One region of the Paenibacillus sp. P46E genome, then DNA from elsewhere that is predicted to be linked to it. Evidence: riboswitches for the same ligand, from Rfam matches in the RefSeq annotation. Region 1 holds a riboswitch; each other region holds the start of a gene.
What was found. Region 1 has a riboswitch for cobalamin ahead of A3849_RS07900 (S-layer homology domain-containing protein). Riboswitches for the same ligand answer to the same signal wherever they lie in the genome.
Positions count from the first base shown of each region.

Region 1 (7,528 bases):
ATGACGGCTGCGGACCGCTTCCTGCTGAACCGGGTCTCGCTGGACGAGCTGACTCAGGAGCAGCTGCTGGAGATTTCTTTTCTGCGCTACCGCGAGGTTACCGACTGGCAGCCGCCGCTGGACGCAATTACCCGGCAAAAGGCGAACGCCCTCCGGGCTGCGTACCGCTGGTTCGGGGAGGAGAAGCCGACAGAAGAGATTTTTGCCGGACTATCGCCGAGAGAGCTGGATGATGTACAACTGCTCGGACGGCGCTGGCTGAAGGAATCGCACCATATTGAACCGTTCGAACGTGTACCGCTGGCCTTCTATCACAGCAGCGAGCGACAGGATGGACCGCTGGATTATGAGACGCTGATGGAACTAATAAAGCGTAAGGCGGGCGACGACAAAGAGAGGGTCTACCGTTTCCTGGCCTGGTCGCAGGGCAATCCGCTATTTTCTATTTCAAATAAAAAGCTGTGGCCCGGTTACCGCCGGGCTATTCTGAAGTATTTCCTGAGCAGCGACCGCGAGGCGTTCAAGAGCCGCGATTTCCGCAAAAGCTATGCCGCCGCTGCGGGCCCGGCGCTGCAAAATGTATACAACGAAGCGCGCTCCCAGCTGGCTTCGCCGCTGGCGCGGTGGGTCAGCCGCAGCCGATTTCGACTCCTGATCTCCGGCAGCGTGCTGGGTATTGTGCTGATCGCCGTAATGATCGCGTTCAGCGTGCTCCGGCCGGACCCTGCGGACACGGCCCTGCCGGAGGGCAGTGCGCAGCCCAGCGCCACAGGCGGGGCTGCTGCTCCAGTTCCCGCCACCGTCCGGCTGGGCGGCGGAACAACAGGCGGCAGCCTGGTGTTCACCTTTGCTGCTGCCGCCGACTGCTCCGCCTTCAAACCGGCGGAGATCAGCGTGGTGTCCTCCGGCGATGTGACGGAGGACTACAAGATCACGGCGACGACAGGCAGCTGCCTGGTCGTGTCGCCGAAGCCGGGCGCCGATGCGAGTGCGCCGGCCGGGTCTGACAGCGGCGCAGATGCAGCCGCTGGAGCAGAAGGCAGCGCGGAGGCAAGCGCGCCTGCAGCGACTGACGGCACCGACACGGGTGCCGGACAGAAGACCGGCGCGACTGTGAGCGCTGGTGTGAAGGGGGCCGCGGGCGGGAACGCCGGCGCGGCCACGCCTTCTCCGGCGGCGGGAGGCACCGCGCCGGGAGCTCCCGGAGCCTCGGGAGCGGTGCCGGAGGCATCCGCGTTCGAGGTGACGGTGCAGCTGGAGGCCGGTGCGAAGCTGGCCGCAGGCGACATGATTATCGCCGGGGAGTACAAGCTGATCCTGCAGCCGGCTTCGGGCAAGGCAGCAGACAGCACCCCGAGCGCCGGGGTGGACACTTCTTCAAGCGCTGAACCTTCGCCTAAGGCAACTGGTGATACGGACAGCGAATGATGCGTGGCAGTAGAATATGTTTTCAACACATTATCCTGAACAGCACGATTTGCCGAGAATATGGGGCGCGTGCAGTTCGGGATTTTTGCTGATTTATGGTGTATATGAGTTGAACCGGGGAAGTTCAATTCTTGAGCGGCATAAGAAGCGCATAGTGAACTTGGTGAAGTGGAAAAAGGTAAACTAATTAGCTGGAATTCTCTCTGCAAATGACTTTAGTTGGAGTTTGTACACCTGATTCAGACTCATTCACCCTATAACGCCGATTTCAGCCGGATTAATGATACTTTTTCCCACATAGGTTACTTCATGAACCAAGTGAGCTCTATTAGTGATACTTTTTCCCACAAACTAAGGAGAGTAGCTTTCTTCGGGGAAGCCTGAGTATATTCGTCCTGAAGTATAAATATGCTCGGAAATAACGGCAGAAATGCCGCTGTTACAGTTGCATTGACCGTTTTATTTGAAAGTGCCGTTGATTTGGCTTGTTGCTGAACAGGCAGGCATTGCCCCCTCTAGTTATTCATGGAGGGCAACGATCCTGCAAGCCGCTTACCTGCCGCTTACCTGCTGCCGATAAGCTGCCCACTTAGCTTTTTACAAGCGGGGGACTTTGGCGATGTGCTGTGTTTTTTCATTGTTACTGTGGGCAGGGGAGACTGGCTCTGACACCCGGCAGAAGGATTGTTGCAAGTTTGCGAACCTCCCAAGCCACTATGAAACAGCTTGTCTATAGACATACAAGGGAATACTGGATATGATTATGGATATTAAAATTTAATAGGTTATGGAGAAGGTGCCGGTTCTGCTTCACAGAATCAGAATCGGCTTAAAAGGGAAGCACGGTGCAAATCCGGCGCGGTCCCGCCACTGTAAATGCGGAGCGGCTCTTAGAGCGGCCACTGTCCGGTAGAAGGATGGGAAGGCCAAGAGCAGCAATGAGGCATAAGCCAGGAGACCTGCCTTTTTCGTGAACGTTTCTATTCTTCGTGGGGTAAGAATGCGGAACATATGCAGATGGATGGAGTCCGGAGCTTAGGAGCGCCGTAGCCTTCACTTTGTATTCTTCCGGGCCGCCCTGAACAAGGGTGGTCTTTATGTTGTTAAGGTTACCCCTGCAGTGCACTACAATCCACATTTCATTAAAAAGGAAAGAGGTTGACGATGAAGACATTGTATTCTGCCAAGTCCTTTGTACTTGGTCTGGTCTTATTACTGGTTATTTCGATTACAGGTACCGCTGTGGTTCCGGCGGGACAGGCTTTTGCTGCGGCAGGAGCCTCCGTTAACAAGGTAACGAATAGTGTTGCAGACGCTGTGTATGCGGCTGACCATGCTGCGGACGGAGAAGCAGTAGCGGCACTAACTTCAGCGGATTCCGGGGGACAGGTGACGGTCTCGCAGGCAACGTATACAGCTGCTGAATATGTTATTAGCGGCGGTGTGACTTCGGAGTGGCAGGCAATCGGCCTGGCCCAGGCGGGCTACCGGGTGCCGGAGAGCTATGCCCAGTCGCTTGCACAGAAGGTGCAGGCTGCGGGAGGCACCTTCCCGAATGTTACGGATTATGCGCGGATTGTACTTGCTGTGCGGGCGACCGGCGGGGATCCGGCGAACTTTGCCGGAAGCGGTTCGGGGGCAGGGTACAATCTGCTGGAGCGCATCTACAACAGTGACAAAATTAGCGGCCAGTCGCTGAATGCTCCGGTATATGCATTGCTGGCACTGGATTCCGGAAGCTATACACTTCCAGGGGATGCCAAATGGAATCAGACATCATTATTAAGCGAAATTCTATCTAAGCAAAACAGTGACGGCGGCTTCGCTCTGTTCCCGGGAGCGAGCGATCCGGATATGACGGCCATCGTCCTGACCGCACTCTCTGCTCATAAGAATGACCCGGCTGTTGCGACAGCCGGACAAAAAGCCGTAGCCTGGCTGGCTGCCAAACAGGATGCCAGCGGCGGTTATGGGGACAGCAGTGAAAGTGTGGCCCAGGCCATCATTGCCCTGTCTTCTTATGGCGTAGACCCCACCAGTGACGAGTTCACCAAGAACGAAGCAGATCTGATCAGCAGACTTCTGAGCTTCCGGTTGGAGAGTGGTGCCTTTGCCCATAATCAAGGCGGCAGTGCCAATGTGCTGGCCACGGAGCAGGGACTCCAGGCGCTGGTGGCTTACAGCTTGTTCAGCGGTGGAACGAACGGCAAACTGTATGACTTTTCCAAGCAGGCACCGCAGAATCCGTTAGTCTATGTGCCGCTCACGATCGAAGGCCCTGAGAAGACACTGGGCCAGGGCAGCGCATATGCAGGGAATGTACTCGAGGCGCTGGACAAAGTAGCTGCGGCAAATGGCCTGCCGGTTACGAACCCTTCCGGTAACTATGTTACGGGTATCGGCAGCATCTCTGCCGGGATCTACGGCGGGTATGATGGCTGGATGTATGCTGTTTCGCGCGGCGGTGAATGGGCAAGCGTCGATGTAGGCATGAAAGACTTCAAGCTGAAGGAGTCGGACAAGCTGCTGGTTTATTATGCCGGCAGCGATACACAGCTTGTAGATCAAGTAGCCCTTTCCAAGGTGCAGCCTAGAGAGGGTGAAGCTTTTAACGTCACGGTCACCCAAAAAACATGGGTATGGAATAATACCACAGCCACTTCCAGTCCGGTAACCTCAAGCGCTGCCGGGGTACAGGTGACGATTGGGGATCATACGGTCACAACAGATGCAAAAGGCATTGCAGCTTTTACCGGAGGAATTCCAGCAGGTGATTATACGCTTGCTGTGACCGGCTACGCTCCGGGGAAGGCCCCTGCAGTTGCGAAATATACGCAGCCTTTGAAGATCGCTCCCAAGAATGTAGCGGCTTATCTGTCGGTTGAAGGTCCACAGGGACCAGTCATCGACGGTACGCTGGAGGCGTATAATGCACTGGAAGCGCTGAAGAAACTCGCTGAGTCTGGGAATATTCCGCTGAAGATTACAGAATCCTCTTTTGGCAGCTATGTCTCGGCGATTAATGGAATAGAGAGCGGCACGTATAAGGGCTATTGGAGCTTTGCGGTGCAGCGGGGCGGCGAATGGATCTACCCGTCTGTAGGGATGGGGGATTACGTACTGGAGGTATCCGACCGGGTGCTGGTGTATTATGCCGGTGCGGATACCCAGGTGGTGGATAAGGTACAGGTCAGTCCAGCGCAACCTAAGCCGGGCGAGGCTTTTACCGTTACCGTGACGCAAAAAAAATGGGTGTGGAATTCAGCCACATTCAACAATGATCCGGTAACCTCCCCGGCGACGGGTGTACAGGTTACCATTGGCGGCAAATCCGTCACTACGGACAGTCAAGGCACAGCCAGCTTTAAGGACGGTCTGCCCGGCAAAATATACACACTAGCAGTAACCGGGTACGTTGCCGACAACACGCCAAAGATCGCCCGCCATGCACAATCCCTGAAAATATCCCAGAGCAATGTGACATCTTATCTGTCCATTGAAGGGCCGCAGGGGCCGGTAGCCGAAGGCACACTGGAGGCGTTCAACGCGTTTGACGCGCTGCTCCAACTGGCTGCTTCGGACCATATTCCACTGAATATTACGGAATCCTCTTTTGGCAGCTTTGTATGGGGTATCGATGGCATCAAGAATGGCACTTACAGCCCGAATGATTATTGGGGGTTTGCAGTATCGCGCGGCGGGGAGTGGATCTACCCCGAGGTAGGACTGAATGATTTTGTATTGCAGCAATCCGACCGGGTGCTGGTCTACTATACCGGTGACAACACGCATGTTGTCAATTCACTGTCAGTTGCTCCGGCGCAGCCGAAGCCGGGTGAAAAGTTCACCGTTACAGTAGCGCAGAAGCAGTGGGTCTGGAATAATACCACCTTCACCTCTGACCCGGTGGTAACGCCGGCAGCGGGTGTACAGGTTACCATTGGCGGTATAGCAGTAACTACTAATGACCAAGGTATCGCTGTCTTTGACAAAGGTCTGCCTGCGGGTGCGTACACGCTGGCCGTGACCGGCTATGTTGCCGACAGCACGCCGAAAATTGCCCGCTATACGCAAAAGCTGACCGTTACAGATCCGGCAGTTGTGCCTCAGCCGGCATCGGCAACGATCTCGGTTATCGGGGACAGTGCCAAAGGAACGATTCTGCCCAGCACGCAGGTGGTCTTGAACTCGGGGGAAACGGCATACAGCCTGCTGAAACGCCAATTGGGGGGCAAAGTGGAGGCCACGACCTCCGGCGGAAGCCTGTATGTGGTGTCTATCGACGGTCTCAAAGAATTTGACCGGGGACCCAAAAGCGGATGGCTCTATTACGTAAATGGTAAGGACCCTGGATTTAGTGCGGCTGATTATAAATTGAGTAATGGAGATGTGCTTGTCTGGTCCTACACGACAGATTATGAAACCACTTCTCCAGGCGCAGGCGGTCTCCCGGGAAGTACGGGAACCGTGGACATCACCACTGACAACACTCTTCCGCTGAATCAGGTGGGGCAGACAACAGCCGTTACGAACCTGAACGCGAGAATGACGGCGTCAGAAGCGGCGGCACTGAGCGGGAAATTCACGGCAAACTCTGCTGCCTTCGATCAGGAGGTTACCCCTGGTGCAGGTGCAGCCTTAAAGGACAGTGGCGGTGAAGTGCAACTGCTGATTCCGGCCGGTGCGGTTACCGGAACCGTGAAGATCAGCGTGCGGGAGAACAGCTCGTCCCGCAAGGAGCTGGTATCGGGGCTGTACACCTTCTCCCCGGATGGTACCAAATTTGTGAAGCCGGTCGACTTGTCCATTACGGTGCCTGTAACCGTCCTTAATCCAGCTAATCTGGCCTTGGCCTGGCTTGATCCTGCCACAGGCCGCTGGATTCCGGTTCCGTCGGTATTGGATGCCAAGACGGGGGTTCTCACCGGAAAGGTTAGCCACTTCACCGACTACGCAGTGGTTGACCGCAGCAAGTGGGAGCCAAAGCCAGAGCAGCTGAAAAGCGACATTGCTGCTACAGCGAAGGGCATAACAGCAATGGAAGAGCTTAGTGACTGGCAGGCTGTTGGGCTTGCCCGTTCAGGTCATGCGGTGCCTGCTGCTTATCTGGCAGGTGTGAAGGAGCAGCTGTCGGACAGTCAGGGGCAGCTCCGCAAGGTTACAGACTATGAGCGTCTAGTCTTGGGTGAGGCTGCTGCGGGTGCAGATCCGCAGACGTTCGGCGGCTATAACCTCATTGAGAAAATCTACAACAATGACAAGTTGACCAGCCAGGGAAATAACGGTCTAATTTTTGCCCTGATTGCCCTGGATAGCGGCTCCTATACGGTGCCTTCGAGTGCCAAGTGGACCAAAGAACGCCTGACTCAAGCCCTGCTCGAAGCTCAGGATAAAGACGGCGGATTCCCGCTCACTGCAGGCGGAACAGCAGATCCGGATATTACCGCAATGGCGGTTACCGCACTTGCTGCTCATGCTGACCAGGCTGCTGTTGCGGCGGCAATAGACAAGGCCATTGCCTGGCTGTCACAGCAGCAGCAGGAAGACGGCGGCTACAAACAGGCTGGTGAGGCGAACAGTGAGAGTACAGCGCAGGTGATTATTGCCCTGAGTGCTGCGGGCATCGGCCCGAATGACTCCCGGTTTGTCAAAGCCAAAGGCGGATTGCTTAGCCATCTGGCTTCCTTCCGGCAAGCGGACGGCGGTTATGCGCACACACTGGGACAACCCGCGAACAGCGTAGCCACCGAGCAGGCACTACTGGCACTGACAGCGTATAGCCGTTATCTGAACGGTGAGTCGAAGCTCTTCAGCATTTCTACTTCCGGTGTGACCGGGGGAGCGGTATTCACTGATGAGGACCTGATTTCGGCTTGGGCGCTGGATTCCGTGCATCAGGCTTACACCCGGAAGCTGATGGAAGGGGTCAGCGGAAACAGCCTGATCTTTGCGCCGAAGCAGAAGATTACCCGTGCGGAATTTGCGGCTCTGCTGCTCAGACTGACCCACAATGAGCCTTCTCCGGCAAGCAGTGCACCGGTATTCAGCGACGTCAAGACTGGCGCATGGTATTATGGAATAGTGCTGAGAGCCAAACAGC
Region 1 is NZ_LVYZ01000030.1:15,282-22,809, reverse strand. It holds gene A3849_RS07905 (GAP1-N2 domain-containing protein) at 1-1,428, shown strand, start outside; cobalamin riboswitch at 2,206-2,409, shown strand; gene A3849_RS07900 (S-layer homology domain-containing protein) at 2,593-7,528, shown strand, end outside.

Region 2 (7,528 bases), on a different contig from region 1:
GTGAACAGATAGCCACCCAGTTTCTCCCCGAAGAACTCCACCATATCCGTCCGCTCAAATTCACCATGTACCAGCACATCCAGACCAAGCTCCTCCTGAAGTGTAATTGCCTCGGCGATTTGGCGGCGGACGAACGTATCATAGCGCTCCTCATTCCACACCCCTTTGCGCCATTTGAGTCGCGCCTGGCGGACCTCAGCCGTCTGCGGAAAGCTGCCGATAGTTGTTGTCGGCAGTAGGGGCAAACGCCATTTCTCCTGCTGCAGCTGCACTCGCTCTGCGAACGGCAGGCTCCGGCTGTCCTGAAGTTCGTCCAGACGGCGGACCTGCTCGGCCACATCCCGGCGGCCGCGTTCAGGAAGTGCACGGAAGACGGCCAGCGCTTCCCGGCTCTCTGCAAGCCCCGCCTCGGCCGTTCCGTTGTCACCGCCTGCGGCTGCGGCGAGCAGCCGAAGCTCTGCCAGCTTTTCGTCGGCGAAGGCCAGCGCCTGCTTCACTGCAGGCTTCAGCTTCCCTTCGCTCTGCACCGTTACCGGCACATGGAGCAGGCTGGAGGATGGCTGAAGAATCAGCCGGTCCAGCGGCACATGAAGAGCCAGCTTCTCAATCAATCCAAGCTTGGTATCAGGGTCTGCACGCCAGATACTGCGTCCGTCGATAATGCCAGCGCCCAGCCATTTATCTTCCGGCCAGCCAAGTCGTCCGATCGCCTCCAGATTCGTGCCGCCATCATGGACGAAGTCAAGGCCAATGGCCTGTACCGGCAATTCAAGCAATGCTTCCAAGGGTTCAGCCGCTTCAAAATAAGTCTGCAGAATCAGACTCAAGCCGGGGACTGCAGCGGAAATCTCGCTATAAATGGTCTTCAGCAAGGCAATATCTTCCGCGTTCAATCCAATAACGATGGCTGGTTCGTCGATCTGCACCCAGGCTACACCTTCCTGCTGAAGCTCCTGCAGCAGCTGAATATAAGCCGGCAGGAAACGGTCGGCAACCTCCCCGATGTCCGCAGCCGGAAATCCCTTGGACAGCTTGAGAAAGGTATAAAGTCCCACGATAACCGGCTTGCCTTCAATGCCAGCCTGCGCTTTGGCGAAGCGATAGGCGGCCAGCGGTTTATTCTCAGTCAGCCGGGGTGTAAGGCTGCCGATCTCCGGCACGATATAATGGTAATTCGTATTGAACCATTTGGTCATCTCGCAGGCCGGGGCGGCCGCATTGCCGCGGGCCATGGCGAAATATAGATCAAGCGGGACAGCCCCGCCGTCATAATCATACCGTGGCGGCACAATGCCGAACATAACGGCTGTGTCCAGCACATGATCGTAGAAGGTGAAATCATTCACCGGGATCAGGTCAATACCGGCCTGTTGCTGCGACCGCAGGTGCTGAAGCTGAATGTCCGCCATTTCAGCACGGAACTCCTGCTCGCCAATTTTACCGGCCCAGTACGCTTCCAGCGTTTTTTTCCATTCACGGTTTTTGCCGATTCTCGGGTATCCCAGATTGCTGGTGATCAATTTAGTTGTCATTGAAATCTGCTCCTCATCTGTTCGCTATTTGTTGTATATCCTTATAAAAAGACGCCTCTCCCGAAAAATAAGCCACAGGGAAAGACGCCCATTGATCTTCTAAATGGAATAACGTCCGAACACCTCCCTATCTTCCGTAGGTACTGCAGTGCTTCAGAGTCAGGCAGGTCTCCTGGCTAGCGGAGTCATCGTTCTTCAGCAAGTCTTCCCGGCTGGATCTACCTGTCTGCCAGTGACACATTAAGCTGGAACTCTTCCGTTACAGTGGCGGGACCGCGTCGGTTTCGAGCCGAACTTCCCTATTAAGCTGGACAAAAGCTACATTCACTCCGTCCGGCACCTGTCTCCTATATTCGCTTTTCAAAACTTCATCCTTTAATCTGATGCCATCATACTGTACCTTTTTTGCCATCCGCAACAGATTCCGGCGATTTCAGCTATACACATTCGCTATAGCAAAACAGCTTTTTGCCCGATTTGGCATCTGAATCTTGATCAGTGCTCATGACAAAAAGGCGATACCCTCCAAGGAAGGCACCGCCCGCATTATTCTTTTCTATTCTAGAACCATACCAGATAGACCACTGCAGCAAGAACAATCCGGTAGATTGCAAACGGCAGCAGCTTAATGCGGTTGATCAGCTTCAGGAAGAAACGCATGGACAGCAGTGCGAACAGAAATGCGCTGATGAACCCGGCGATAAAGAACGGCAGTGCATCGAGAGTGAAATACTGCCAGTTCTTCAGCAGTGAAATCAGGCTGGCTCCAGCCATAATCGGCACCGCCATAATGAAGGTGAAGTCGGCCGCGGCACGGTGGCTCATTCCGAGCAGTACACCACCGGAGATCGTTGATCCCGAACGGGAGAACCCCGGCCATAGCGAGAAACACTGGATCAGACCGACCGATAGCGCCTGCCTATATGTAATTTGGTCGACACTCTCCGTTTTGATCTTTTTGGGGGCGAAAAGGTCTGCGCAGATCATTAGAATCGCTCCGACGACCAGACCAATCAGCACCGTTGAGGTCGAAAACAGATGCTCATCAATATAATCCTCGAACAGAAAGCCGAGCACTCCGGCAGGGATAAGACCCACAAGCACTTGTGCCAGCTTCAGCCGTCCCGCGGTCTCCACTGCCGGCTGTCCTTCCGGCACCGCTGTCAGCTCTTTGCGGCTGAACCGTTTCAGACCCAGAAGATCGATGAACCGGTTGCGGAAAATCACCACCACAGCCAGGATCGAGCCCAGCTGAATCACTACCTTGAACGTATTCGCTGTGTATTTCCCGAGAAATTCCTGCGATTTCAGCCACATATCATCGACAATAATCATATGACCCGTGGAGGATACCGGAGCAAATTCAGTCAAACCTTCAACAATACCTAATATGATTGCTTTAATTATAGTCAAAAGCTCCATGTAATCTCCTCCTAAAAGTTTTGTGAGCATCACATCTATGAAATCACTTCGTTCAAAACTTGCTTCGGAAGCATAAACTTAGTTTTGTGAGCATCGCATCTATGAAATCACTTCGTTCAAAACTTGCTTCGGAAGCATAGAATTCGTTGGTGTTGTTACCCGCGGGCTTTGCCGGCGGTACGTCGTTTACGCAAATACAACAGTCCCAGCACGAGAATTCCTCCGGCAATCAGGGCGTAGACCACGCTGGAATAAGCCTCTATATACCCTCCAATATCCTCCCAGGACTCTCCTAGCGCAGCACCCAGCAGGATCAGCAGTGTATTCCAGCCCAGTGTACCGATCGTCGTAAACAACATAAAAAGTCCGAACTTCATTCCCGACATTCCTGCCGGAATCGAGATCAGACTGCGCACCAGCGGCACCATCCGGCAGAACAGCACCGTCCAGTAGCCGTATTTATCAAACCAGGCATCCGCTTTGCGGATATCACTTTTCTTGATTCGTATCCATTTGCCGTACCGGTCCACAATCCGCTCCATTCGGCTGACATCCAGCATCCGGCCGATCCAATACAGAATGGCTGCCCCCAGCAAAGAACCCGCCGTAGAGGCGATAAGGACACCCGGTATCGTGAGTCCGGAGGTTGTAGTCATAAATCCGCCAAAGGGCAGGATGACCTCTGAAGGAATGGGGGGAAAGACATTTTCCAGCGCCAGCATCAGAAAAATACCGGCATATCCGAACTGCTCCATAATATCCGTAATCCATGTTTTCATGCGGTTCCCTCCGTCTAGATGAGATTTTTCTTAAGGTTGCGCAAATAGCGGCTGCGGATGAAAAAGAAGTACAGCGTCTGGGCAGCCAGATAACTGGTCAGCACAGCTCCGGTCTCGGCAGCGATGGATAGATAGAACAGCCGCTGAAGCGCAATAAAAGCAAACAGGCTGTGCAGAACCGCCAGCAGCACCGGAATGAAAAACATGAGTGCCAGCTGCAGCGTCGCAATACGGTCCAGCTCCTGGTCGGTCAGACCCATTTTGGACAGGGTGGAATACTGCAGGCGGTCATGATCCAGATCCATATAAAGACGGAAGTAGAGGAAGCTGCCGGCAGCAATGAAGAAGACGATCCCGACGAGCAGCGAAGCGAACAGCATGGTGCTGTACAGCGTGCGCTGAATCTCAAATAAGGTTCCGCTGATCACGACCGCATAAGCAGACTTTTCTTCATAGGGAACCTTCCCTTTGGCAGCGAGCTCTGAAGCCACACCCGCCGTCCGGACAAAATCATCCACGTAGAAGCCGGTATACCAATCCTGCTGCACCGGGATCACCCGGCTGTACAGACTGTCGCTGATCACCAGCCCGCTGAAATCGCCGCCTCCCCTGCCATCCAGCTCCGGCAGCAGATATTCGGCAACCGGTACTTGCTGCGTATAGCCGGTCTCTTCAATCCGTATTCCTTGTATAAGCGTATATGTTGCTTTGAAGCGCTCCGAGGTCAGACTCCGGTCACGCTGGGAACCGATCATCACCAGGCCTTCACGGCCTTCCAGCGGCGGTTCATTCGAGCTGAAGCCCGCATACTCCAGAGCAAGCTTAAAATTACTGTAGGACATCAGAGGCAGCTGACGTGTATGGTCTGGTCCTGTCTGCGAAGCGACTGCTGCGACTTTGAGCGGAATCCGCAGGGTTTCGTAAGTCAGACCCAGCTGCTCCAGCTCTGCAGTAATCCCCCTAAGGTCCTTCTCTTCCGAGGAAGCATGCCCCCCGCCCTTGGCTACATAGCCGACTGCCGCCGGATAATCCAGCTTCAGCTCCCGCGACAGCGTGTGGATCGATGCGAAGACTCCCACCGAGGTGAAGGAAACCGCCGATACAATAGTGACCATAAAAAACATCCGCCCATTGTCCTTCCACCGGTACGACAATCCCGAGAACGTGAGAATATGCGTATGCTTCCAATAGAAGCGGCGCAGCTTCCGCAGCATCCCCACGATATACAGACTGAGTTGTGTGTAGAAAAGATACGTGCCGCATACAGTAATCAGCACAACTGGAACCATCATGATCTCTACAGTAGTGGCTGTCGTGGCAGCCGCCAGACCATACCCGGAGAGGAGCAACAGACCTGAGATCAGCGCCAGCCCCTTGGATACCTTTGGCTCCGCATTCCCTCTGTGCCCGCCCTGGAACAGGCCGCGCGGTGCTTCATTCCCTATAAAAACAAAAGTAGACAGCGAGATCAGCATGAACAGCAGAACAAAGCTGCAGATGGTAAGCACCGGCGCCTGCCAGGGCAGGTGAAATGTAAGTGGGGGGATGCCCAGAAACCCGGACCCGATCATCAGGAAGAGCTTGCCCAGCAGAAGCCCCAGCAGTGTGCCGGTGAGGATAGCAGATCCGCCAATCATCATATTTTCCAGAAATACCATCAGGTTCAGCTGCCGTTTGGTCATACCGTGCATCAGCAGAATCCCGAACTCCAGATTACGTGATTGCAGGAAAGAACCTACTGACACGAGTACGAACAGGGAACAAAAGACATAAATGATTCCCTCGGCCACCATCATCGTATTTGCAGCTGTCCCAAGGATCATATCCTGCGAAATCGCCGGATGATAAATGAACAGTGCACACAGAAAGAAGACCATGACCGAAAACGCGCTGCTGACAAAATACGCGGCATATTTCCGCTTATTCCGTGCTACATTCCTATAGGCGAACTGCCGGAAGGTCATGGCCCGCTCCTCCCAGCAGCGACAGCATGTCGATGATGTTCTGGAAGAAGGCGGCCCGGCTGGTGCCCCGGTACATTTCGCTATGGAAGCGCCCGTCTTTGATAAAGATGACCCGGTGGCAAAAGCTCGCTGCTACCGCGTCATGTGTGACCATCAACACCGTGGCTCCCTCCGCCTCATTCACCTCGGCCAGCAGATTCATAACCTCGTTTGCGGCTTTTGAATCCAGGCTGCCCGTCGGTTCATCTGCCAGAATCAGTGCAGGCCGGTGGATCATTGCCCTGGCGATGGCCACCCGCTGTATCTGTCCGCCGGAGATCTCATAAGTCCGTTTGTGCAAAAGAGTGCTGATGCCCAGTCTGTCTGACACCTCTGTGAGTCTGTGCTCCATCTCCTTCACGGAGACTCCGGCAAGCGTCAATGGCAGCACAATATTTTCTTCCACAGTCAGCGTGTCAAGGAGATTGAAGTGCTGGAAGACAAACCCGAGCTCTTTGCGGCGGAACAGCGCTTTGTCCTTGCGCCCCAGGCTTTTCGGGTCCCGGCCATTGATCATTACTTCTCCCGAGGTGGGTTCGTCGATGGTGGCGATCACATTAAGCAGTGTAGTTTTGCCGCTGCCCGATGGTCCCATGATTCCCACGAACTCGCCCTTCTCCACAGCAAACCGGATATGATTCAGGGCGTGAATCGACACTTTGCCCTCGTATATTTTGGATAGATTATGGACATCTAAGATGGGCAAATGCTTCCGCTCCTTCATTCCCCTGGCTTGCATTCATTATACAAAGTGTAAACAGCAGCTGCTATTTCTGAAACTTACAACTACCTTACAGTATTGTAAGCCGCGAAAGACGATTGACATTCATCTGCAAAGCGAATATATTTGTATGCATGAGCATGCATTTAATAATTTGCGAGGAGAGATTTGAATGAAGGACTTGTTTACCCCCTATGAGCTGCAGGATTTGAAGCTGAAGAACCGTGTGGTTATGCCGCCCATGTGCCAATATTCCGTAACGAACAAGGATGGTCTCGCCACGGACTGGCACTACAATCATTACGTAAGCCGGGCGGTCGGCGGTGCCGGACTCATTATCATTGAAATGACTGATGTCGATCCGGATGGCCGGATTACCGATTATGACCTTGGGCTCTGGTCAGATGAACAAATCCCCGCACTGGCGAGAATCGTTGAAGCTTGCCACGCTTACGGTGCCAAGGTAGGCATCCAGATTGCCCACGCCGGACGCAAAGCTGAGGATGCTCCTCAACCGGTGGCCCCCTCTGCGATTCCTTTTAATTCGGAATTCAAAACTCCGCGCGAGCTGACCACCGAAGAAGTACAAACGATGGTTCAGAAATTCCAGGCAGGCGTTAAGCGCGCCGTTCAGGCGGGCTTCGATGTGATTGAGCTTCACGGCGCACATGGCTACCTGATCCACCAGTTCCATTCCCCGCTGACCAACAAGCGGTCTGATGAATATGGACAGGATCTGACGCTGTTCGGCAAAGAGGTCATTCAGGCAGCTAAAAAGGAAATGCCGGAGGGCATGCCTTTGATTATGCGGATATCCGCACAGGAGTATGTAGAAGGCGGCTATGGCATTCGCGAGAGTATCGAGATTGGCAAAGTCTATAAGGAAGCAGGCGCGGATATTTTTCATATCAGTGCGGGTGGTGAAGGTGCCATTGCTGCTGAAGGCCAGCCGGGAACTCATGCTGCCTATCAAGTTCCGCTTGCCCGTGCATTCAAACAGGAGCTGAATGTTCCTGTGATTGCAGTAGGGCGCCTAGATGAGGCGGTTCTGGCTAACGCAGTTATCGGCAA
Region 2 is NZ_LVYZ01000028.1:93,790-101,317, reverse strand. It holds gene metE (5-methyltetrahydropteroyltriglutamate--homocysteine S-methyltransferase) at 1-1,532, opposite strand, end outside; cobalamin riboswitch at 1,678-1,891, opposite strand; gene A3849_RS06970 (undecaprenyl-diphosphate phosphatase) at 2,094-2,954, opposite strand; gene A3849_RS06965 (DedA family protein) at 3,110-3,733, opposite strand; gene A3849_RS06960 (FtsX-like permease family protein) at 3,748-5,697, opposite strand; gene A3849_RS06955 (ABC transporter ATP-binding protein) at 5,672-6,442, opposite strand; gene A3849_RS06950 (NADH:flavin oxidoreductase/NADH oxidase) at 6,630-7,528, shown strand, end outside.
Region 2: it holds a riboswitch for cobalamin, as region 1 does, so the genes downstream of both, metE (5-methyltetrahydropteroyltriglutamate--homocysteine S-methyltransferase) here and A3849_RS07900 (S-layer homology domain-containing protein) in region 1, are expected to answer to the same signal.

Region 3 (7,528 bases), on a different contig from region 1:
ATTCTGTGCAGCAGAATCTCATCACAAAGCTGCGGAGATCGATTCGATTGCACTTTGTACAGCAGAATATGGCGGATACGCCTCAAAAGTGCCATTTGCCGGAAATCTGCTGCACGAAATACAATAGATCGCATTTTTCATCCCGGAATCGGGTTAATCGACTGCATGAAGTACAGCAGATTCCCGTGTAGAGCGAATTCGGCTGACTGTATATGGAGCGTATCAGGCTGCTATTACAAATCGTCGAACCCGTTATCGTCGCCAACCTTGCCGTAGTTGCGGGACTTGGCTTCGAAGAAGTCGGTTTTGGTCGCGTTCAGCGCTTCGTCGGAGAAAGGCTTGATCCAAGGCATACAGTTGACGTCAACACCAGTGTAAGCTTTGTCCAGACCCATCAGCGTCAGGCGCTTGTTGGCGGTGTATTTGATGTAGTCGCTCAGCTCGTTCATATCAATGCCGCGTACGTTGGTCAGCGTGTAGTGGCCCCAATTGGTCTCCAGCTCTACAGCGCGGTCGATGGTACGGTAGACGTAATCCATATTTTCTTTGGTGTTCAGCTCAGGGAAATCCACCAGCAGCTGCTTGAATACTTCAGCGAAGAAGTAGCAGTGCTGATTCTCATCACGCTGAATGTAAGAGATCATCTGGCTGGTCGCCATCATTTTCTGGTCACGGGCCAGGTTGTAGAAGAAGGCGAAGGTACTATAGAAGAAAATCCCCTCCAGAATCAGATCGGCCACCATCGCCCGGAAAAAAGTCTCCTTAGACGGCGAATCCCGGAACTCCTGGTAGATGTCGGAAATGAACTGGTTGCGTTCCAGCAGCACCGGATCATGTTTCCAGTATTCAAAAATCTCCTTCTGCTCGCTGTCCGAGACAATGGAAGAGAGGACGTAAGAGTAGGACTGGTTGTGCACAACCTCCTGCTGTCCGATGATCGCCGAAATAGCTTCCAGCGAAGAGTCGGTAAAATAACGCTTCACATCGCCGACGAACATCGTTTGCATCGAATCCAGCACCGCCAGCAGGGCGATGTTGATCTTGAACACACGCTGCTCTTCCGCTTCCAGCTGCGGGAACTGCTGGGCATCCTTCGACATCGGGATCTCATCGGCGATCCAGTGGTTCAGCAGCAGCACCTTGTACAGCTTGTACATATGCGGCATACGGATATCGTTCCAGTTCAGAATCCCTGAGCATTCCCCGTCGATGATCCGTGTAGACTGGTTCGGGGCTTCGGTATTAAAAATCTTTTGCAGTTGCATGTTATTGTTTCCCTCCTGTATTTTGCGGGGCTAATCTGGTCACTTTAAAAGCCGGCACTTTATTCGCCACTACGAGGAATGTTTGGACTTCCGGTCGCTGTTGTCTGCAGATTTCTTGATTTAAACCGCTGTTCGCGGTGGAAATCCGCAGACAAAGGCGAACGCTAACGCTCCTACAGTTCCAAATTTCCTCTCCGTGACTCCAAGTGTCCCCTATTAAAGTTAGTCTTTAACTCGCACAAGACTCACATTCTTCTATGGTCAGGGCACGGCTCCGCACATAATAAGTCGACTTCAATCCGCCCTTCCAGGCGTTCAGATGCAGGTTCAGGAAATCGGTCGCTTTGATGTCAGGTGTCACGTACAAGTTGAAGCTTTGGCCCTGATCGACATGACGCTGACGGGCAGAGGCCATGCGGATCGACCAGTTCTGGTCGATCAGGAACGCCGTTTTGTAATACCAGATCGTCTTCTCGGACAGATCCGGTGCCGGGTTGGCGATCTTGTAGGTGGTCTTCTCCTCATAGGAGAGCAGCTCGTACAGCGGATCGATGCTGGCGGTGGACCCGGCAATGATCGAGGTCGAGCCGTTCGGGGCTATCGCGAACATCCAGGCATTTCGCATGCCGTCGGCGGCCACTTCCTGCTGCAGCTCGCGCCACTGTTCTGTTGTCACGTATTTACCTTCCTGCTCGCCGCTGGTATAGCCGCGCGAAGTGAAGTAAGCGCCGGTCTCCCAGTCAGAACCGGCAAACTTCGGATAACGGCCCTTCTCGCGGGCCAACTCCATACTGGAACGCACAAGCAGATAGTTAATGTGCTCATATAGATGATTGTTATATTCCACGGCTTCGTCGGATTCCCAGCGGATGCCCTTCAGCGCCAGCAGGTGATGCAGGCCGAAGGTGCCGAGGCCTACCGCACGGTATTGGCTGTTCGTGTACTGAGCCTGCAGCACTTCAATATTGTTGATGTCGATGACATTGTCGAGCATGCGGACCTGAATCGGTATCAGCCGCTCCAGCACTCCGGCCGGAATCGCGCGGGCCAGGTGGATGGAATTCAGGTTGCAGACTACGAAGTCTCCGGGAACCTTCGAGATGACGATCCGGGTCTGGCCGTCCTTGGTAACCAGTTCTTCACTCTCGATAACGGTTGCCGATTGATTCTGCATGATTTCCGTGCACAGGTTGGAGGAGAAGACCATCCCCTGGTGCCGGTTGGGATTGGTGCGGTTCACCGTATCACGGTAGAACATATACGGGGTGCCGGTTTCCAGCTGCGATTTCATAATCCGCTTCATGATGTCGATGGCCGGAACCGTGATGCGGGACAGCTCCAGATTGGCGGTGGCTTCGGCATACTTTTCACGGAAAGCACCTTGTCCAAGCTTCTCGTCATAGAAATCCTCGAGACCCAGCGCGCGACCGCGGTCATCCTTCCAGCCCATCACCTTCTTCACTTCATGCGGGCAGAAGAGGTTCCAGTGGCCTCGTGCTTCGACAGCCTCCATGAACAGGTCCGGCAGGCAGACGCCATGGAACACATCATGCGCACGCATCCGCTCATCACCGTTGTTCAGCTTCAGGTCGAGGAAGGCAAGAATATCTTTATGGAAAACATCAAGGTAGACGGCGACAGCGCCTTTACGTGTGCCAAGCTGGTCTACGCTGACTGCGGTATTGTTCAGCTGGCGGATCCATGGAATGACGCCGGAGCTGGTGTTCTTGTGGCCGCGGATATCGGAGCCTCGGGCCCGCACCTTGCCGAGGTAGACGCCGATGCCTCCGCCCATTTTACTTAGCCGGGCCACATCGGTATTGGAGTCGAAAATGCCTTCGAGCGAGTCGTCCACGGTGTCGATGAAGCAGCTGGAGAGCTGTCCGGCGACCTTTTTACCCGCATTAGACATGGTAGGTGTGGCAGCGGTCATGTAAATGTTGCTCATGGCCCAGTAGGCTTCTTTGACCAGATCCAGACGTTTCTCTACCGGCTCTGTGTGCATGAGGAACATCGCGATAATCATATAACGCTCCTGTGGAAGCTCCATTACGCGGCCGTCAAAGTCATGCGCCAGATAACGGTCCGACAGGGTTAGCAGGCCGATGTAATCGAACAGCAGGTCGCGCGTGTAATCGATGCAGCTGCCCAGTTCCTCAATCTGCTCCTTGGTGTAGTGGGACAGCAGTTCTTCACGGTAGATGCCTTTCTTCACGAGATCGGTAATCAGCGGGTACAGCTCGCCGTAAGGCTCTTCCGGGTAAGCTTTGTAGCGGCGGTTGACGGCAGCTTTCTTGTACAGGGAGGTTAGCAGTGAACGCGCAGCAGCGAACTTCCAGTCCGGCTCCTCTTTGGTAACCAGTTCAAGGGCACTCATCGTAAAAGCATTGCTGATCTCTTCTCCGCTGACCTCATCACGGCGCAGCTTAGACTGCACTCCACGGATCAGAGTTTCCTTGCTTAATTGATCAAGGCCGTTCAGGATACGGTCGGCGTACACGGAAATGCGGATTTCGTCAAAAGCCAGTTGGCGGTTATCGGGTTTCACTACGAGCTGTGGCATAAGTTCAACCATCCTTTCATTTTTGGGTTTAATTTTCAATATCACAAATTGAAGTATATAAGCGCAGAGAGCGGCCCGCTCCGAGGCTTGGCCTGCTCTTTGAAAGTTAACTGAATTTATAAGGCAGCCGGCTCCCAATGTACGATTTCCGTACCGGCGAGACTGGCCTGAATATCAATAATGCGCTGGTTGCTGCTTCCCCGGTAGGGAAGGGTGGTGTCTTTGAGCTCTTCCACAAAACGTCCGTCGATCACGACCTGGCACAGGGCCAGCAGGTTCCATTCGGGTGAGTCGGGTGTCACTATAAGCTCTTCATAGGTATAGCCGGTGTAAATCCAGACGGGATACTCCGGCAGCACGCTGCGCAGCTCCTGAATGAAGCCCGCAGCCTCCTCTGCCGAGAAAAAAGGGTCGCCGCCTGCCAGTGTCAATCCGTCCAGCAGCGGATTCGCGGCTATTTCGGCAATGATCTCCCGTTGACGCTCCAGGGTGAACGGCTCGCCGAAATTGAAGTTCCAAGTCTTGGGATTAAAGCAGCCTGGGCAGCGGTGACGGCAGCCGCTGAGGAAAAGGACGGCCCGCATGCCTTCTCCTTCATTGATCGATTCCGGGTAGTAGCCGCATATGTTCATAGATGCTTAACGCGGTCCCTTACTTCGGCTTGCTTGGCGGCATTGAAGCGGGTTTGATAGTCGCCGGTCAGGTAGCCGGTTACCCGGCGTAGACGGCGGATATGCACATCGTTCTCATGCGCGTCGCAGGAAGGGCAATTGGTGCCAATCACGCCTTCGTAGCCGCAGTTCGAGCAGCGGTCCACCGGATGGTTGATGCTGAAATAGCTGACTTGCTGTTCCAGCGCGTAACGGATAATCTTGACAAAAGCTGCCGGGTTGCTGCGAGCATTACCATTCAGCTCCACATAAGAGATTGCACCCGCATTGCAGTATTCATGGAACGGTGCTTCCAGGCTGATTTTCTGCGCAGCGCTCAGCTCATGGTAGACCGGGATGTGGAAAGAGTTCGTATAGTATTCGCGGTTGGTGATACCCGGAATGGAGCCCAGTACTTTACGGTCCACCTTAGTGAACTTGCCGGACAGCCCTTCAGCAGGTGTGGCGAACAGGGTGATGTTGAGGTTCAGTTCCTCGCTCTTACGGTCGCAGTATTCCCGCATGTGGCGGACAATAGCAAGCGCCTTGGCATGGATCTCCATGTCCTCACCATGATGCTTGCCGTACATAGCCTTCATGCACTCCGCCATGCCGATGAAGCCAATCGACAGACTGCCGTGCTTCAGCAGTTCGCCAACCGAATCCTCGGGAGCCAGGTCCTGGCCGCCCTCCCAGACACCTTCGCGCATCATGAAGTCAGAGGCTTTGGCCTTCTGGGAAGCCTGGATGCGGAAGCGGTGGAGCAAGCCTTCCAGAGCGATGTCCATATAATGGTTCAGGTCGTCATAGAAGCCTTTCTCGTCGGCGGCAAGCCGGCGTCCTGTGGCGGTGCCGTATTCCAATCCCAGCCGCACGAGATTGAGCGTATTGAAGGACAGGTTGCCTTTGCCGGAGCAGTGGTTGCGTCCGAAGCGGTCGCCCAGCACCCGGGTGCGGCAGCCCATGGTTGCAAATTCAGTATCCGGGTCTGCCGGATCATAATATTGCATGTTAAGCGGCGCATCCAGATTGGCAAAGTTCGGGTACAGTCTGCGGGCAGAGCATTCGGCAGCTTTGAGGAACAAGTGATAGTTCGGATCGCCCTGCTGCTGGTTCACGCCCTGCTTGCATTTGAAGATCTGGATTGGAAATACCGGTGTTTCGCCGCTGCCGAGTCCGTTCATCGTTGCGGTCAGCAGTGAGCTGATCACGAGCTGGCCTTCCGGCGAGGTGCACGTGCCGTAGTTGATGCTGGTAAAAGGAATCTGGCCGCCCGAGCGGCTGGACATCGTATTCAGGTTATGTATCATGCTCTCTGCCGCCTGCAGCGTTTCGCTCTCCGTTTCTTTTAAGGCAAAGCGGAAGGCCCGCGGATACAGCTCTGCCAGATCGCTGCGGCTCATAGTGACTTCGCCAAGATGCTCTCCGGCTTGTCCTTCTTCGAAATATTCGAGTCCCTTGCGGAACAGTTTGGCAAAGGACTTGGTCACATAAGGGGCCAGGTCATAATCCAGCTTGTTGGCGGATACGCCGCCGTATTGGGCATTTTGCTGAGACTGGAAAATAATCGCTACGAGCGACATTGCAGTCATGATCGAGTTGGGAGGACGCACGCTGCCGTTGCCAGTGTTGAAGCCTTCGCGGAGAAGCCGTTCAAACGGGATGAAGATGCAGTTGGTGGTTCCGATCGCGTATTGGTCCAGATCGTGGACATACACTACGTTATCAAGGGTAGCCTGTACCAGTTGCGGCGGCATTGTGAAGTTGCGGGCATACCATTTGGAATATTCACTGCCGAACTTGCTCATTTTGCCGGAGAAGCTCTCTCCGTTCAAATTGGCATTCTCGCGCAGCAGATCCAAATCCCGGCTGTCGATAATATCGCGTCCCAAATGGATGACTTCCTCTAATAGATCCTCCTGTGCAGCTTGTTCACCGTTGTACCGTTTCTCCAGCAGCGTCATTGTATAGCTCTCTCCTCTCGGTATATGAAACATGTTCTAATTGTAGTGAGGCAACCGTTTTAAACCTTAAAAAAGCATCTCCCGCCGAGGACGGCGGAAAATGCCCGGATGCGTAACGCAAATAACCGAAACCGGATATTTACGGATGGTCTCCATGGAAAGAAGCTTTCCCGCAGAAGCCGATACCTGAGTGCGATAAGGCTTATCGCATTCAGGTATCGGCAGCCTTGCTTCCCATCCTGGGGGGAAGGCTAAATCTGCTTGTGCAGGCCGCATGCGGACACCTCTCCTGTTCCTCGCAGGCGTAAATGATGGTGTCCGGAAACAGGCAGGTCTCCTGGCTTCCGGTGAATCCTGTGAGGCGCCTTCCCAAGGGGCAATGCCCTCAGTGGCGTGAGCCTCCAGATACTGCTCCGCAGGGCTTGTGGAAGCCTGCAGAACATCCGGTTACAGTGGCGGGACCACAGCGGATTTGCACCGCGTTTCCCTATTAAGCTTCATCCCTCGTGAGAGAGCAAAGCACCTGTTTCCACTATATTTTGTTGTCGCTAGATAAAAATAACCCAATATCTTGTGTTTGTAAACATTTTTTTGCGAGTCCGCGCCGGGGGCGGGTTCTGCCCGTTTACTCACAAATGATCCACAGCCCATCCACAGATAACGCAGTATTCGTCCACAGTTCATCCACAGGTAATCCACAACTTGTGTGTAAATTTTGGCGATTCCAGTTCATAAATTGTCCCCATATTAGGGGTGATTTGTGGGGGGAGGCGGGAGTTGCTACAATAGAGGGGACTGGAGACTTATATAACGAAGCTTATATAGGAGGGATTTCAGAATGGCGATTGGTGAAGTAACCGTAATACCGATTGGTACAGGCAGTACCAGTCTCAGCAGCTACGTGGCGGATATGCAGCGCGTGCTGGAGACAGTGGAAGGTATAACTTACGAACTGACATCCATGGGCACAATCATCGAGGGACCGCTGGCGCGGATTCTGGCGGCCGTTGAAGCGTTGCACGAGTCCCCTTTTACTGCCGGAGCGCAGAGGGTGTCCACCTCGCTCAAGATTGATGACCGGCGCGA
Region 3 is NZ_LVYZ01000002.1:190,595-198,122, reverse strand. It holds gene A3849_RS32265 (hypothetical protein) at 1-127, shown strand, start outside; gene A3849_RS02225 (ribonucleotide-diphosphate reductase subunit beta) at 234-1,265, opposite strand; gene A3849_RS02220 (ribonucleoside-diphosphate reductase subunit alpha) at 1,495-3,828, opposite strand; gene nrdG (anaerobic ribonucleoside-triphosphate reductase activating protein) at 3,945-4,460, opposite strand; gene A3849_RS02210 (anaerobic ribonucleoside triphosphate reductase) at 4,457-6,442, opposite strand; cobalamin riboswitch at 6,753-6,984, opposite strand; gene A3849_RS02200 (MTH1187 family thiamine-binding protein) at 7,281-7,528, shown strand, end outside.
Region 3: it holds a riboswitch for cobalamin, as region 1 does, so the genes downstream of both, A3849_RS02210 (anaerobic ribonucleoside triphosphate reductase) here and A3849_RS07900 (S-layer homology domain-containing protein) in region 1, are expected to answer to the same signal.